3 regions of the Pantoea sp. ABR1s genome follow, and region 2 is predicted to be linked to each of the others. Evidence: predicted binding sites of a transcription regulator. Region 2 holds the regulator's gene; each other region holds the start of a gene.
What was found. The regulator PurR, encoded in region 2, represses purine synthesis genes. The targets are predictions, from matches to a motif close to CANGCAAACGTTTGCNTG.
Positions count from the first base shown of each region.

Region 1 (5,511 bases), 1.9 Mb from region 2:
CAGCTGCAACAGGCCTGGTATGATCATATCCCGCTCAGCGAAAAGATGGGCGTCCGTATTCTGCAGTTTACCGGGCAAAAATTTATCACCACCATGCCGGAAGCGGGCAACCAGAATCCACACCAGACGCTGTTCGCTGGCAGCCTGTTTTCGCTGGCAACGCTGACCGGCTGGGGGTTGATCTGGTTGCTGCTGCGCGAGCGTCATCTGGGTGGCACCATTATTCTGGCGGATGCGCACATTCGCTACAGCCACCCCATCAGCGGACGGCCTGGCGCGATTGCCGATCTGGGCTCATTAAGCGGCGATCTCGACCGCCTGGCGCGCGGACGTAAAGCGCGTGTACAGCTCGAAGTTGAGCTGTTTGGCAATGATGAGTGTGGCGCTGTGTTTGAAGGGGTCTATATCGTCCTGCCCGCCGATCCTGACGGGCCGCTGGAAGAGGGGGGGTCCGGCGCGCGTATCAACTAATCATCAGGGCCGCTTCAGCGGCCCTGATCTGTTGTTAACGTACCTCGCCAGCCTGCATGGTCTGCTGCAGTTGCTGACTGTCGGTTGTCACCGACAAACTGCCATTAACCGTCGGGCGCAGCGGCTGAGTTGCGGTTAATGCACCGTTCAGCTGCAGCTGCATATTACTGTCACCGGTTAACGGCAACGCGGGCCATCCCCAGTTCTGCAACACATTCACCGGTACAGCACGACCTGTCAGTTGCAGCGTCAGCGGACGGGCTGGCTGCTGGCCTACGGTGGCCGTCCCTTCGAGCAGACCCTTATTACTGAACGCACTCAGCTCCGTAACCTGAATCTGCTGCTGGTCAGCGCTCAGCGCAATCGACGGATGACGCAGGTCGGTGCGATTAAAGGTTGATTCTGCCGCGTTCAGGCTGAGCTTACCCGACCAGATCCCCCACTGATGCTGCTGCGCCAGCAGCAGGTTTTCACCGGATCCATCCAGTGAGGTCAGCTGGAAGGGAAAAGCCGGATTGATGTCGATAATCAGGTTTCGATTAGAGGTGAAGCGCGTCACCTCTACGCTATCCAGCCATGCGGGCAGTGTCGCCTGCCAGCGATCGCGCCAGTCCTGCGGCAGAGTGTATTCCAGTCCCGCCACCGCCAGGTTTTTCAGTGTCAGGCGTTTATCGCTACGCGACCAGTCACCGTCAGCCCGAATTACCCCATTTGCCCAGCGTGAACTGAACTGCGTCAGTGCCACGCCCTGCGGTGAGAAGTCCAGGTTAACGATGGGGTCATTTAGTTCGAATCCACCGTTGATAAAATTGCTGGCATTCAGCGCCAGCGAACCATCGTTACTCTGCCAGTCATCACCCTGCCAGTTAACGTTTCTCAGCGTCAGATCCAGATCCGTTACCGCCCAGTCAGGCCCCTGCAGGCGGGCATCGGTCATGTCGAGTCGCGTAATAGCAATCGAGGGGACAACCTGCAGGCTATGCAGGAAATCTTTCAGGCTGCTGGTGGTCTGCAGACGGATGTCGTTCAGTCGCAGCTGATTAATTTTCCAGTTGCCCTGGGCATCGCGCTCACCGTTGCCGGTCATAGAGCCACGCGCCAGGTCGGCACCAATATTGTCAAAGCGCATCCGACCCTGGGCAACACTGCCCTGGATCAGTACGTTTTCACCCGGCACATTATTCAGCGTCATGCTGCCTGCGCTCATCTGGAAGCGGGCATCGCGGCCCAGCATATCAAGGGCAGTGGGTTTCCACGGCAGAATGCCGCCATTAACCTGCTGAGCAAACAGCGGTAACGCGCTGTTGGGGCTGTCGATACGCATATTGTTGAGTTGCAGGCGATCGGCCTGAATCGGTAGCGCGCTGCCTGGCGCCAGATTGGCCAGATTCACTTCTCCGTCGCGCAGCTCAAGGCTGCTGAAATGCAGCGGATCGCTGAACTGAATCAGTGCCAGACCGAGATCGACCCGTTTCGCCACCAGAACTGCAGGCTGTCCATCGTGACCAAAGCTGAAGTCATCCAGAATGATGTGAGAGGGAGAGGAGAAATTGTGTTCAATTTTACTCAGGGAGAGATGCCATTCGGTTTTGTCACTCACCCAACGGCTAAACCAGCCTGCACCCCACTGTGTCTGCAACAGAACATAGATCACGACCAGGGTGAAAAGCAGCAGCAAAAGTAAGGTGAGGAAAAACTTTCCAATAAATTTCATAGCATCCTTCCCGAGTTAAATCCGGTGAGAGGTTGTTATGCCTGAATTACCGTTACAGCTCAACAGCCTGGATGTAAATCCGAATAATTAGCAGGCAGGCCGAAGCCTGCCTCTGGCCTTACTTCTCTGGCGGAAAAATCAGGTTGAGTACGATAGCGGTAATGCCGCCCGCCGCAATACCGGAAGAGAGCAGGGTTTTCAGCCAGTCAGGCGCAAACTGCAGGATCAGCGGCTGCTGAGAAACGCCCAGGCCCACCGCCAGCGACAGCGCAATAATCATGATGGCGCGGCGGTTAAGCGGCTCGCGTGACACAATGCGGACACCCGAGGCGGCGATGGTGCCGAACATCACAATGGTGGCGCCGCCGAGTACCGGTTCAGGGATCATCTGCACCAGCCCGCTGACCGCCGGGAACAGCCCCAGCACAATCAGCATCAGCGCGACAACAAAGCCGACGTAGCGGCTGGCAACACCGGTCAACTGGATCACGCCATTGTTCTGACCGAAGCAGGAGTTCGGGAAAGTATTAAACAGCGCGGAGACAAAGGAGTTGAGGCCATTCGCCAGCACGCCGCCTTTCAGGCGTTTCATATAGAGGGGTCCGCTGACCGGCTGCTCTGACACATCTGAGGTGGCGGTGATATCGCCGATAGTCTCCAGAGAGGTCACCATAAACACCAGCATAAGCGGGATGAGCAGATTCCAGTCGAAGCCCAGCCCGTAATAGAGCGGGGTCGGCACCACGATTAGCGGCTGATCGGTGGGGATGCCGGCGGCAGGCAGCATCCCCATCGCCCAGGCCAGCAGATAGCCCACCGCCATGGCAATAACCAGGGAGGCAACGCGCAGGTAGGGGTTCTTCTGCCGGTTAAGTAGCACGATCACCAGTAGCACAGCCCCTGCCAGCATCAGATTTTTCGGCGCACCAAAAGTATGATCGTTAATCGCGCTGAAACCGCCGCCAATGGAGGTCAGCCCCACCTGAATCAGCGACAGGCCGATAATCATCACCACGATACCGGACACCAGCGGCGTAATGATCCGGCGCGCCAGGTGCAATACGCGTGACAGCACCATTTCGGTACAGGAGGCGACCATCAGCGTACCAAACAGCGCCGCCATCATGGTGGGCACGTCAGCGCCGCCATTTTTTAGCGCCATGCCGCCCATAATCAAGGGCGTAACGAAGTTGAAGCTGGTGCCCTGAATCGACAGCAGGCCCGAACCCACCGGCCCCCATGTTTTGATTTGCAGCAGTGATGCCACACCCGATGCAAACAGCGACATGCTGATCACGTGCCGGGTATCCTCTGCGGGCAGCCCTAACGCCTGACAAATCAGAATCGCGGGGGTAATGACCGCGACAAACATCGCCAGCAGATGCTGACCGGCGGCAAACAGCGTTTGCGGCAGAGGAGGACGATCTTCAAGACGATAAATCAGTTCGCTTTGCGTGGCGGAAGGCTGTTCTGGCTGCGGATTAGTGGACATCTTCTGTTCTTCCCAAAAAATAATGTGGCGATTGTAATCATCCGCAGGCTAAAAGCAATCGTTTGCCCGGCAGGGATAAAAAAGCCGAATCAGAGGGGGGCGTTCAGACGTTGGTATAACGGGTGTTCTCTGGCAGCCAGCGTTCAATCAATGCGCTGGCCTGTTCGGGATAGTGCTGGTGGATGTGGCGCGCCACACGCTGAACTTCGGGCACCATCGCCGCATCGCGCAGCAGGTCGGCCACTTTAAATTCGGCATTGCCGGTCTGACGCGTGCCCAGCAGTTCACCCGGCCCGCGAATCTCCAGATCGAACTGGGCAATGACGAAGCCGTCATTGCTGTCGCGTAGCACCTGTAAACGCTTCTGCGCCGTCTTGCTCAGCGGCGCTTTGTAGAGCAGTACACAGTGTGATGCCACGGCACCACGGCCCACACGGCCCCGCAGCTGATGCAGCTGCGCCAGCCCTAACCGCTCCGGGTTTTCGATGATCATCAGGCTGGCATTCGGCACGTCCACGCCAACCTCAATCACGGTCGTCGCCACCAGCAGCTGCAGTTCATTCGCTTTAAACGCCTGCATCACCGCCTGTTTTTCCGCAGGCTTCATACGGCCATGCACCAGCCCGATGTTTAAGTCGGGCAGCGCCGTTTTCAGGGATTCCCAGCTGGCTTCTGCCGCCTGTGCTTCCAGCAATTCTGACTCTTCAATCAGGGTGCAGACCCAGTAGGCCTGACGCCCTTCGCGGCAGGCATGCTCAACCCGCGCCACAATCTCATCGCGTCGGGTATCGGGGATAGCCACGGTGGTCACCGGTGTACGTCCCGGCGGCAGCTCATCGATGGTTGAGGTATCGAGATCGGCATAAGCGGTCATCGCCAGGGTGCGCGGAATTGGTGTGGCGGTCATGATCAGCTGATGCGGATGGAAGCCCTGCTCCTCACCTTTCTCCCACAGCGCCAGTCGCTGGTGGACGCCGAACCGATGCTGCTCATCAATAATGACCAGTGCCAGACCGTTGAACTGCACCTGCTCCTGAAACAGGGCATGTGTGCCCACCACCATCGCCACCTGACCGCTGGCTATCGCTTCCTGCTGTGCCTGGCGGGCTTTGCCTTTCTGTTTTCCGGCCAGCCAGCCCACTTCAATGCCCAGCGGCGCAAACCACTGGCGGAAGTTACTGGCGTGCTGTTCAGCCAGCAGTTCGGTCGGCGCCATCAGAGCAACCTGCTTACCATGTGCGATCACGTTCAGCGCAGAGAGGGCGGCGACCAGTGTCTTACCCGAGCCGACGTCACCCTGCACCAGCCGCATCATCGGAAAGTCATTTGCCAGATCTTTCTCTATCTCCGCCACCACGCGTTTCTGCGCATTGGTCGGTGAAAAGGGCAGCGCAGCCAGCAGCTGGTCGCTAAGGTTGTGCCGGGGAAGCATCGGTAAAGCGTAATAGCGCTGAGCACCGGCGCGTACCGCCAGCATGCTGAGGTTGTGTGCCAGCAGCTCTTCCAGAATCAATCTGCGTTGTGCCGGATGATGACCACTCTCCAGCTCGCTGAGTTTTAGATCGGGTGGTGGACGATGCAGCGTGCGGAGCGCATCTGGCAGGCTGATTAAACCGCCGCTCAGTTCCTGCGGCAGCAGTTCGGCAATCGGGCAGCTCTCCAGCAGCGTCAGTGCCTGATCGGTGAGATTACGCAGCGTGGCCTGCCGGATACCTTCGGTGGTGGGATAAACCGGCGTTAAGGTCTCTTCCAGCGTCACATTGCTCTGTTCGCCCTGGATCCGGTATTCGGGATGGATAATCTCAGCGCCACGCTGACCGCGTTTAATTTCACC
Region 1 covers NZ_CM173823.1:107,574-113,084, forward strand. Annotated here, with positions in the region: gene fabY (fatty acid biosynthesis protein FabY) at 1-471, shown strand, start outside; gene ACXKZD_RS00495 (AsmA family protein) at 506-2,185, opposite strand; gene ACXKZD_RS00500 (nucleobase:cation symporter-2 family protein) at 2,304-3,677, opposite strand; gene recG (ATP-dependent DNA helicase RecG) at 3,781-5,511, opposite strand, start outside.
Region 1: a site for PurR is predicted at 3,729-3,746, ahead of ACXKZD_RS00500 (nucleobase:cation symporter-2 family protein). Genes of this name have one in related genera too.

Region 2 (5,511 bases):
CGATGGCTGTTAAAATTTTTGAAGGCAGATTATGTGGTCAGAATATGCATTAGAAGTGGTTGACGCTGTCGCCCGTGGGGGGAGCTTCAGCGCCGCCGCGCAGGAGTTACATCGGGTGCCCTCTGCCATCAGCTATACGGTGCGTCAGCTGGAAAACTGGCTGGCGGTACCGCTGTTTGAACGGCAGCATCGCGAAGTGGTTCTGACCCCGGCGGGTGAGCATTTTGTCCGGGAAGGGCGCAGCGTCATCAAAAAAATGCTTGCCACCCGGCGACAGTGTCAGCAGCTGGCTAACGGCTGGCGCGGCCAGCTAAGCATTGCCGTTGACCGTATCGCAAAACCTCAGCGCACCCGACAACTGGTCAAAGATTTCTATCGCCACTTTCCCGATATGGAGCTGATCATCAGCTATGAAGTCTTTAACGGCGTCTGGGATGCGCTGGCCGATGGCCGGGTGGAAGTGGCGATTGGTGCCACTCAGGCGATACCGGTGGGCGGACGTTTTGCTTTTCGGGATATGGGCACGCTTAACTGGCGCTGCGTGGTTGCGCCCGACCATCCTCTGACACAGGCGAGCCAGATAGATGATGACACGCTGCGGAGCTGGCCCTCCCTGGTGCTGGAAGATACTTCTCGCGCACTGCCGCGTCGTATGACATGGACGCTGGATAACCAGCGCCGGCTGGTGGTGCCGGAGTGGCAAACCGGGCTGGAGTGCGTGCAGGCAGGATTGTGTGTGGCGATGGTGCCGGGTCACCTGGCCAGGCCACTGCTCGACAGCGGCGAGCTGGTTGAACTGACGCTGCCGGTGGCGTTTCCGGACAGCCCATGCTGCGTCAGCTGGGCAGAGGATCGCGCATCACCGGCGACAGGCTGGTTGCTCAGCTATCTGGGTGATGCGCAAACGCTTAATCAGGAGTGGTTAAGCGAGCATTAACGGCGATAGTCGCGGAACGGGCCATCGGCCACGGAACGGCGCTCAATCAGCGTGGGATGGACCTCAATCGTTTGTGACACTTCGCGCTTACTGGTAATGCGGTCCAGCAGCATTTCCAGCGCTTTCTCACCCAGCTGGGCTTTAGGCTGATGCACTGTGGTCAGGGCCGGTGCAAAATAGCGGGCGTTGCGCACATTGTCATAGCCGATCACCGAAATATCCTGGGGGACACGCAAACCCATCTCGTCGGCGGCGCAAATTGCGCCCATCGCCATGATGTCACCGCCACAGAACACAGCAGTCGGACGCTGCTTCTGCGACAGGATCTGCTGCATCGCCTGATAGCCTGACTCCGGCTCAAAGTCACCCTGCACAATCCACTCGGCGCGTGGCTGAATACCCGCTTCTTCCATCGCCTTCAGGAAACCGGCATGACGTCCGCCACCGGTGTTACGCTCCATCTGGCCGGGGATTGCACCAATATCCCGGTGTCCGCGTTCAATCAGATAGCGTCCCGCCAGATAGCCGCCCTGGAAAGCATTATCCAGTACCGTGTCGGTGAAGTCGGCGCGCGACTCGCCCCAGTCCATCACCACCATCGGGATATTGCGGTTCTCTTCCAGCATCTGCAGCAGATCGTCCGGATATTCAGAGCACATCACCAGCAGCCCATCGACGCGTTTCTGCGCCATCATGCTGAGATAGGCGCGCTGTTTTTGCAGATCGTTATGCGCATTACCCAGAATCAGCGTATAGCCTTTGTCAAAACAGTGATTTTCAACCGCCTCGATAATTTCAGCGAAATAGGGTGCTTCGCTGGAGGTGGCAAGCAGGCCCAGCGTCTTGGTGTGGTTCACTTTCAGGCTGCGCGCCACGGCGCTCGGCGAGTAGTGCAGTTCTTTAATCGCCTGCCAGACCGCGTTGCGCGTCTCTTCAGCCACAAAGCGGGTTTTATTGATGACGTGCGAAACGGTGGTCGTTGAGACGCCAGCGCGTTTCGCCACATCTTTAATTGTTGCCATGAAAATCGGACTCCAGTGCTTATCTAACTCTATGATAAGCGTAGTGTTAAACGTTTGCGTCTGCTCAGGGTTTTTTCCGCAAAAATGCAGCTTTCCTGGCCAGGAAACAGGCCGCTGGCGGCGTAAAAACGCCTGAAAACGTGCGCAAACGGAATCAGGGTTGCGCGCGTTGCGCAACAAAGGCGGGATTCTAACAAGGCTGAACGGATAAAACGAGATTTTTACCGGCCCCTGTGGGAAAATGCGATACCCCTACTGATTGTGTGACTAAGGAGCAAGCAATGAGTACCGATCTTAAACTGGCTTTAATGACCACCGCGGGCTGTCTGCTGATGATTGTGGCCTTTAGTTTTACCGCTATTCTGCACTAAAAAAAAGCCGGGATTATCCCGGCTCTCTTCTGGTTGTTCTGCTGCTCAGCGTATGGTTTTCGGCGTCATCACCCGACGGGCACCAATATAGTGGCGCTGCCAGTAATCTTCTCCTAACGCGCTGATCTGAATATCTTTGCCGGTGCGTGGCGACTGGATAAACTTGCCATCACCCAGGTAAACGCCGACATGGTCCGCAGTACCACGACCATTGATACGGAAGAAGACCAGATCGCCTTTCTCCAGCGACTCACGCTTGATCGGCGCGGCGTCACGCAGGTGGTACATCTCGTTAGCGGTACGTGGGATCTTAAACTTCACCAGATCTTTATAGGCGTACCAGACCAGGCCGCTGCAATCGAAACCGGTATGGGGAGAGGTGCCGCCCCACTGATAGGGTTTACCCAACTGACCCATCAGCTTGGTCATCGCGGTTTCGCGGGCCTTCTGGTAGCGCTGACGGTGAGATTTGCTCATCTTAATCGTGCCGGTCTCGCTGGTGGTGACCTCAGCGGTTTTCAGCAGGCGTTGATGACCATAACGTTTTTTCTCTTTGTTCTTACTGAGACGGGCGGTTTTTAGCGAGGTCTTCTTAGCAGGCGTCTGTTTAGCGGTGAGTTCGACTTTTTTCAGTTTTTTTGTTTTTAGTTTTTGAACCGGGCTGAGGCGAGTCTTTTTCGTCACCGTTTTGACCGGGCGACGCTTGCGACGCTCATCGTCGCGCGCACTCTTTTTCTCTGCTTTATGCGTACTGACGTTCACCGGCGCGTGAGGCGACGCAGCGGCGATGTTGAAAAACAGTTGCGCAAAGGCCAGCATGAAAAACGTAATGATTAAACGCATAGTCCGTTGATTAGTTAAGTTGTCAGGGCCACTACGCACCGCGACAAAGTTGAGATTAATCTGATCCAGGATCAGCGCCCAGGCCATTCTAGTCCAGTTCTTTTAAAAACTGTAATGCCTTTTAATATTAATCTTTGCAACCCACGCAATTGTGCTGAAAATGAACATTTTCAGCGTCTTATATCAACGAAATTATTACGAATTATTAATCTGTTACCTGCTGTTAATAATCAGGAATTCAGGTGTCCCGGAGCAGGACTTAACAATGATGGCGATTTAATCGGGCAGCGATCAAAATCTCGTTTTCAGTCACGCTGCGAAGTCGCTACAATAAACAAACACGATGTGACGAATTAAGGAAGGCAATTATGAGTACTGTAGAAAAAATTCAGCGCCAGATCGCAGAAAACCCGATCCTGCTGTACATGAAAGGTTCCCCGAAACTGCCAAGCTGCGGTTTCTCTGCACAGGCGGTGCAGGCGCTCTCAGCCTGCGGTGAGCGTTTTGCTTACGTGGATATTCTGCAGAACCCGGACATTCGTGCCGAGATGCCGAAATTCGCTAACTGGCCAACTTTCCCGCAGCTGTGGGTTGATGGCGAGCTGGTCGGTGGATGCGACATCATCGTTGAGATGTTACAACGTGGTGAACTGCAGACGCTGATCAAAGAGACTGCAGAAAAATTTAAAGAAGCAGAATAAAAAAAGGCCGACATCACGTCGGCCTTTTTCATTGCGGCATCCCTTATGCGGATGTCGTGGCTTCTGCATCGCCTTCCGCGAAGGGCAGTGGCCAGCCGCCTAACCGTTTCCAGCGGTTCACCAGCTCGCAGAACAGCGTTGCCGTCTGCTGAGTGTCATAGAGCGCCGAATGCGCCTGCGTACTGTCAAACTCCATGCCCGCCGCAATACAGGCCTTCGCCAGCACCGTCTGCCCTAAAACCAGCCCGCTCAGGGCCGCGGTGTCAAAGGTGGCAAACGGGTGAAACGGATTGCGCTTCAGGCTGGCTCGTTCCGCCGCCGCTGACATAAAGTTCAGGTCGAAGGTGGCATTGTGCGCCACCATAATGGCGCGATTGCAGCCGCTGTCTTTAATGCCCTTGCGCACCATTTTGAAAATGGCGTGCAGCGCCTCATATTCACTGACCGCGCCGCGCAGCGGATTGCTGGGATCGATACCGGTAAAGGCCAGGGCTTCGGGATGCAGCAGCGACCCGACAAAAGGTTCGACGTTGAAATGCAGCGTCTGGTCAATCTGAATCCATCCCTCTTCATCCATTTTCAGCGTGATAGCGGCAATCTCCAGTAACGCATCGGTTTGCGCATTGAAACCCGCGGTTTCAACGTCGATCACCACCGGATAGAAGCCACGGAAACGTTGATTGAGTGCATTAGGGGAATTCGATTCAGACATCAGGATCTCGTTGCAGAAAAAGGGCAGCGCGTATTATGGCAAAAAACGGGGCCGGGTGCAGCAGATGTAGCGCAGAGAAGGGGATTCAGCCCACCCGACCGGGCAGGCTGACAGGCAGGTTTAGTTGCCGAGGCCGTTACCGGCATCTTTGTTTTCGATCAGCTCGATTTTGTATCCATCGGGATCTTCAACAAAGGCAATAATGGTGGAGCCGCCTTTAACCGGGCCAGCTTCACGCGTCACGTTGCCGCCATCTTTGCGGATACGTTCGCAGGCCGCTGCTGCGTCATCAACGCCCAGCGCAATATGACCATAGGCATCACCGAGGTCATACTTATCGACGCCCCAGTTGTAGGTCAGTTCGATCACCGCACCTTCGCTCTCGTCGGTGTAGCCCACAAATGCCAGGGTATATTTGTATTCGGTGTTTTCGCTCTGACGCAACACGCGCATGCCCAGCACACGGGTGTAGAAATCGATTGAACGTTGCAGATCGCCAACGCGCAGCATGGTATGAAGTAAACGCATAACATCCTCTTTTAAATAAAACGCCATCGCCCGATGACTCAGGCGCTAAGTATAGCGATGAAAATCGCTATTGAATAATGGCTGCCGTCATCATCCCGGACGGCAGCCCGAACCGGTTACAGCGTTGGGTAGTCGATATAACCTTCCGCGCCGCCGCCGTAGAAGCTTTCCGGACGCTGTGGATTGAGTGGGGCGTCCTGCTGCAGACGCTCAACCAGATCCGGGTTAGCAATGTAATCGCGACCAAACGCAACCGCATCGATCAGACCGCGACCAATCAGGTCATCCGCTTTCTCAACGGTATAGGCACCGGCACCAATGATGGCACCCGGGAAGAGATCACGCACTTTCTGACGGAAAGCGTCGGTATAAGGCTGACCGCCGGCCCAGTCTGGCT
Region 2 covers NZ_CM173823.1:2,298,582-2,304,092, reverse strand. Annotated here, with positions in the region: gene punR (DNA-binding transcriptional activator PunR) at 32-937, shown strand; gene purR (HTH-type transcriptional repressor PurR) at 934-1,959, opposite strand; gene cydH (cytochrome bd-I oxidase subunit CydH) at 2,241-2,330, shown strand; gene ACXKZD_RS10800 (C40 family peptidase) at 2,376-3,173, opposite strand; gene ACXKZD_RS10795 (Grx4 family monothiol glutaredoxin) at 3,539-3,874, shown strand; gene rnt (ribonuclease T) at 3,918-4,586, opposite strand; gene gloA (lactoylglutathione lyase) at 4,707-5,114, opposite strand; gene ACXKZD_RS10780 (alkene reductase) at 5,231-5,511, opposite strand, start outside.

Region 3 (5,511 bases), 400 kb from region 2:
TCTATCATTGTTAGCGCTGGCGCTAACCGTTGTTCCATTTACGCTACCACAGGCCGCTGTTATCGCCGCTTTGCCCGGGACAACGCAGGCGGCTATCTCCGTTTCCGAAAGTCAGCAACGCATCCGGCAGGCGTTTTCCAGCGCCGATCAGCCGTTTTATCTGGCACCGCTGGCGACGCTCTATGCATCCCGCCATATGCAACCACTCTGGCAGGATCCTCAGGCGATACAAAAATTTCAGCAGCAGCTGGCTGAAGTGGCACTTTCTGGTGTTCAGCCACAGTTCACGCGCTGGATTGAGCGTCTGACTAACCCGGCGATCACCGGCTTTGCCCGGGATGTCGCGCTGTCCGATGCGATGCTGGGCTATCTGCAATTTGTTTCGAATGTGCCGACGCAGGGTGAAACCTGGCTTTACAGCAATGTTCCCTACCGGCTGACACAGCCGTCGGTGGCGGTCGTGAATCAGTGGCAGAACGCGGTCAATGCAGGATCGGGCAACACGTTTATTGCGTCACTGCAGCCGCAGCACCCGCAGTATCAGCCGATGCACGCCGCGCTGAAAACCCTGCTAGGCGATAAGCAGCCCTGGCCGCAGCTGAAGAGCAGTGAAACACTGCGTCCGGGACAGGTCAGTGACGATGTGCCGGCGCTGCGTGAAATCCTGCAGCGCAGCGGCATGTTAACGTCGCAGGTTAATGCGCCTGCACCGGATGACGATGCGGTGCCGGTGGCCGCCTCACCAGTGACCCACAGCGACCAGCCGGTTGCGGTCAGCCCTTCTGCCGCGCCAGTCACCGATCTGTCTGCGCCGTCACTGCAATCGCCGGGTAACGTTCAGAGTCAGACGCTGGAAGGGAATACCGCCAATGTCTATGACGAGACGCTGGTGGCGGGTGTGAAGCGTTTCCAGCAGTGGCAGGGACTGGATGGCGACGGTGCTATCGGTGCCAGAACGCGGCAGTGGCTTAACGTCTCTCCGCAGATGCGTGCTTCGTTGCTGGCGCTGAACATTCAGCGACTGCGCCTGCTGCCGGACGATATGCACAACGGCATTATGGTGAACATCGCCAACTACTCGCTGATTTATTACAACAACGGCAACAAGATCCTCTCATCACGGGTCATTGTCGGGCGTCCCGATCGCAAAACGCCGTTGATGCGCAGCGCGCTCAATAATGTGGTGCTGAACCCGCCATGGAATGTGCCAACGACGCTGGTGCGTAAAGATATCATTCCTAAAGTGAAGCAGGATCCGACCTATCTCTATAAGCATGGCTATACCCTGCTGTCGGGCTGGAGCGCTGACGCTGAAGTGATCGATCCCAGCATGATCGACTGGCGCATGGTCACCGCTTCATCGTTCCCCTATCGGTTGATTCAGGCACCGGGTGTGGCGAATGCGCTGGGCCGCTATAAATTTAATATGCCCAGCTCAGATGCGATCTATCTGCACGACACGCCGAACCATAACCTGTTCCAGCGTGATATCCGCGCGCTCAGCTCAGGCTGCGTTCGGGTAAATAAAGCGTCTGAACTGGCAGGCTTATTACTGCAGGACGCGGGCTGGAATGATGCCCGCATCTCCAGCACGTTAAAAGAGGGTGACACCCGCTATGTGCCCATTCGCCATCGTATTCCGGTCAATCTCTATTATCTGACGGCGTGGGTCGCTGATGATGGCAAACCACAGTTCCGCACAGATATTTACAATTATGATGACACCGCGCGTTCGGGCAGTCAGGCACTGAGTCGCGCTGAGCAATTGCTGCTCTAGTGATTGATTTTAAATCGTTAGCGGCGGGCCGGTTATTCAGAAAAATGTTATCAAATAGCGATTCCTGCAGGGATCGCCACGCAAACAGGTTGCAGATGGGTTGACGCTCTACTGAGAGAAAGTTATGGTTCGGGCTGTGCGCTTTTTGCACATTTCTATGGCTTCACTCTCAGGTAAATCGTTACATGTCTACTATTGATTCTTTTCGTCGCAAACTACTGCTGTGCGGTAGCGCCGCCGCCGGTCTGGCATTATTACCCGCTTCTGCAAGGGCCTCGCTTTCTACCTCTCGCCCGCGTGTATTGATGCTTAATAATCTTCATACCGGTGAAACCCTTAAAACTGAGTTTTTTAATGGTAAGAGTTACGACAAGGATGAGTTGTCACGATTAAATCACTTTTTCCGTGACTATCGCGCCAATAAAGTGAAAAGCATCGATCCGCACCTGTTTGATCAAATCTTCCGCCTGCAGGCGCTGCTGGGAATGCGTAAACCGATACAGCTGGTTTCGGGCTACCGTTCACTGGCAACCAACAACATGTTACGTGAGAGCGGTCCTGGGGTGGCAAAGCACAGCTATCATACCAAAGGCCAGGCAATGGATTTCCATATCGAAGGGGTTTCTCTGGCCAATGTACGCAAAGCGGCGTTATCTCTGCGTGCGGGTGGTGTAGGATATTATCCCCGCAGTAACTTTGTACATATTGATACCGGGCCGATCAGGCACTGGTAATGACACCGGCAACGCTGCGTGAGCCGGTCATGGAGCGTTATGAATTACCACATTATTCCTGTTACCGCGTTTGCCCAGAACTGTTCAGTTATCTGGTGCGAGTCCACTCGTGAAGCCGCGCTGGTTGATCCAGGCGGCGATGCCGATCTGATCAAAGAGACGCTGGAACAATGCAAACTTAAACCTTCCCGGATTCTGCTGACCCATGGACACCTTGATCACGTCGGGGCCGCCGTCGAGCTGGCTGCCTTCTGGCAGATTCCGATTGTCGGACCGCAAAAGCGTGATGCATTCTGGCTGGAAGCGTTGCCTACCCAGAGCCGGATGTTCGGACTTGATGAATGCGCGCCTTTTACCCCCGATCGCTGGCTGGAAGAGGGGGAGAGCGTACAGGTAGGGCTGACCACGCTGGAAGTGCTGCACTGTCCGGGCCATTCGCCTGGCCACGTGGTGTTCTTCGATCGGCCAGGAAGGTTACTGATTTCAGGTGACGTGATTTTTAATGGTGGTGTGGGACGCACAGACTTCCCACAGGGCGATCATCAGCAGTTAATCGATGCTATCCGCACGAAACTGCTGCCGCTGGGCGATGATGTCACTTTTCTGCCCGGTCACGGCCCGATTTCTACGCTGGGGCATGAACGCATCAGTAATCCTTTCCTGCAATAAAAAATGGGCCAGCAGGCCCATTTTTCAATTCGGTCATCCTGCTTACAGCACGGCGACAATGGCTTCGCACAGCGCCGACATATTGTCTGGCGTCATGCCCGCCACATTCACCCGACCTGAGTTCACCGCGTAGACGCCAAACTCTTCACGCAGGCGAATGACCTGCTCTTTGGTTAAGCCACTGAACGAGAACATGCCGTTCTGCTTAATAATAAAGCTGAAGTCGCGCTGTGCGCCTTTTTCCGCCAGGGTATTTACAAAGAGCTGGCGCATGCGCTGAATACGCTGGCGCATGTCCGACAGCTCCTGCTCCCAGATGGTACGCAGGGTATCGTTGCCCAGAATGGTGGCGACGATGGCGGCGCCATGTGCCGGCGGATTGGAGTAGTTCGCGCGAATGGTGTACTTCACCTGACTGAACGCGGTATCTGCCACGCTCGCATCGGCGGCAACCAGCGTGATGGCACCAACACGCTCGTTATACAGGCCGAAATTCTTGGAGTAAGAGCTGGCGACGATCAGTTCCTGATGCGAGGCGGCAAAAATACGCAGGCCTTCTGCATCTTCCTCCAGACCACGGGCAAAACCCTGGTAAGCGAAGTCGAACAACGGCAGCCAGCCGTTGGCCTGTGACAGCTCCGCCAGCTGTTGCCACTGCTCGGCGGTCGGGTCGATACCGGTCGGGTTATGGCAGCAGCCATGGAACAGCACCACGTCGCCTGGCTGAACCTGTTTCAGTGACGCCAGCATACCATCGAAATCGAGCGTATGGTTTGCAGCGTCATAATAGTGGTATTCACAGACTTCAAGACCGGCAGCATTGAACACATTGTTGTGATTCGGCCAACTCGGATTGCTGATCCAGACCCGCTTCACCGAGGTTTGCGTGGCGAGGAAATCGGCTGCAACGCGTAGCGCACCGGTACCACCCGGTGTCTGAGCCGTGCGAGCGCGGCCAGCGGTGATTAGCGGACTCTGGTTGCCGAACAGCAGGGCCTGCGTGCAGCGGGCGAAATCAGCCAGACCATCAATGCTGAGATAGTTTTTGGTGGTTTCATTTTCCAGCAGATATTGCTCAGCTTTTTTAACACTGGTCAGCACCGGGGTCTTGCCGGTTTCGTCTTTATAGACGCCGATACCCAGATTGATTTTTTCCGGGCGGTCGTCAGCACGAAACAGATCGGCCAGCCCAAGAATAGGATCGGCGGGTGCAGCAGAGATCGATTCAAACATGTGTCAGGTCCATTAGCGTGAACTTTAGCGAAAAGAGCTCTCAGGTTAGCGTCCGGCCAGGCAAATGCCAACCGTTTGCGAGACAAATTCATACATTTTGCGGTGCGGATTGCGCGACGGGGAAGTACAGACGTTTTAGCGGAGTAGAAGGGCGTGAGGAAACAGAGTTCTGGTGAATAACAGCCATAAAAAAACGGGACCGTAGCCCCGTTTTTCAACATGTTTAAGCAGGATTAGAACTGGTAAACCAGGCCTACACCAACCACGTCGTCTGAGTTCATACCCAGTGCGTTGTCGTCATCCAGCTGGTTGATTTTGTAATCAACATAGGTAGACATGTTTTTGTTGAAGTAGTAAGTCGCGCCAACATCGATGTATTTGTACAGGTCAGCATCGCCCACGCCTTCAATATCTTTGCCTTTCTGCTGCACGTATGCGATGGATGGACGCAGACCGAAGTCAAACTGATACTGAGCAACTAACTCAATAGTCTGGCTTTTGTTAACATAGGCAGTGCCATTAGTGGTTGAGCCAGGGAGAGCGCCAGCGGCGGTGTTAGGTACGGTAGCGTCATAAAATGAAGAGTTACGGCCTTCGCCATACATTGCCGCCAGGTAAACGTTGTTCGCATCATATTTCAGCGCAGTTGCCCAGTTCTCTGCACGTTTGCCCTGACCGATTACGTTACCATTCGCGTCAGTAGTACCCGCTGCCTGTGCATTAGTACGGTCGCTGCTGCTGTATGCACCAACGATGCCTACACCGATTGGTGAGGTGTAAGAAGTTGAGAACGCGTAGCCGTCGCCGTTAGAACGACGCACACCGTCGCTGTTACCGTCACGATCGTTTTTACCCTGATACTGAGCAGCAAAGTCCCAGCCATCAACCAGACCGAAGAAGTTGGTGTTGCGGTAGGTCAGCAGGCCGCCGCTACGACCGTTCATGAAGTTATCTGAGTTACCCCAGTCACCACCAAATACTGGCAGCATATCGGTCCAGCCGATTGCATCGTAAACCAGACCGTAGTTACGACCGTAGTCGATTGAGCCTGCATCGCCGAATTTCAGACCGGCGAAGCCCAGACGGGTCTTGTTGTCG
Region 3 covers NZ_CM173823.1:2,699,832-2,705,342, reverse strand. Annotated here, with positions in the region: gene ldtD (L,D-transpeptidase) at 1-1,777, shown strand, start outside; gene mepK (peptidoglycan L,D-endopeptidase MepK) at 1,963-2,511, shown strand; gene ACXKZD_RS12745 (MBL fold metallo-hydrolase) at 2,551-3,180, shown strand; gene ACXKZD_RS12740 (amino acid aminotransferase) at 3,223-4,413, opposite strand; gene ompC (porin OmpC) at 4,647-5,511, opposite strand, start outside.
Region 3: a site for PurR is predicted at 4,478-4,495, ahead of ACXKZD_RS12740 (amino acid aminotransferase). Genes of this name have one in related genera too.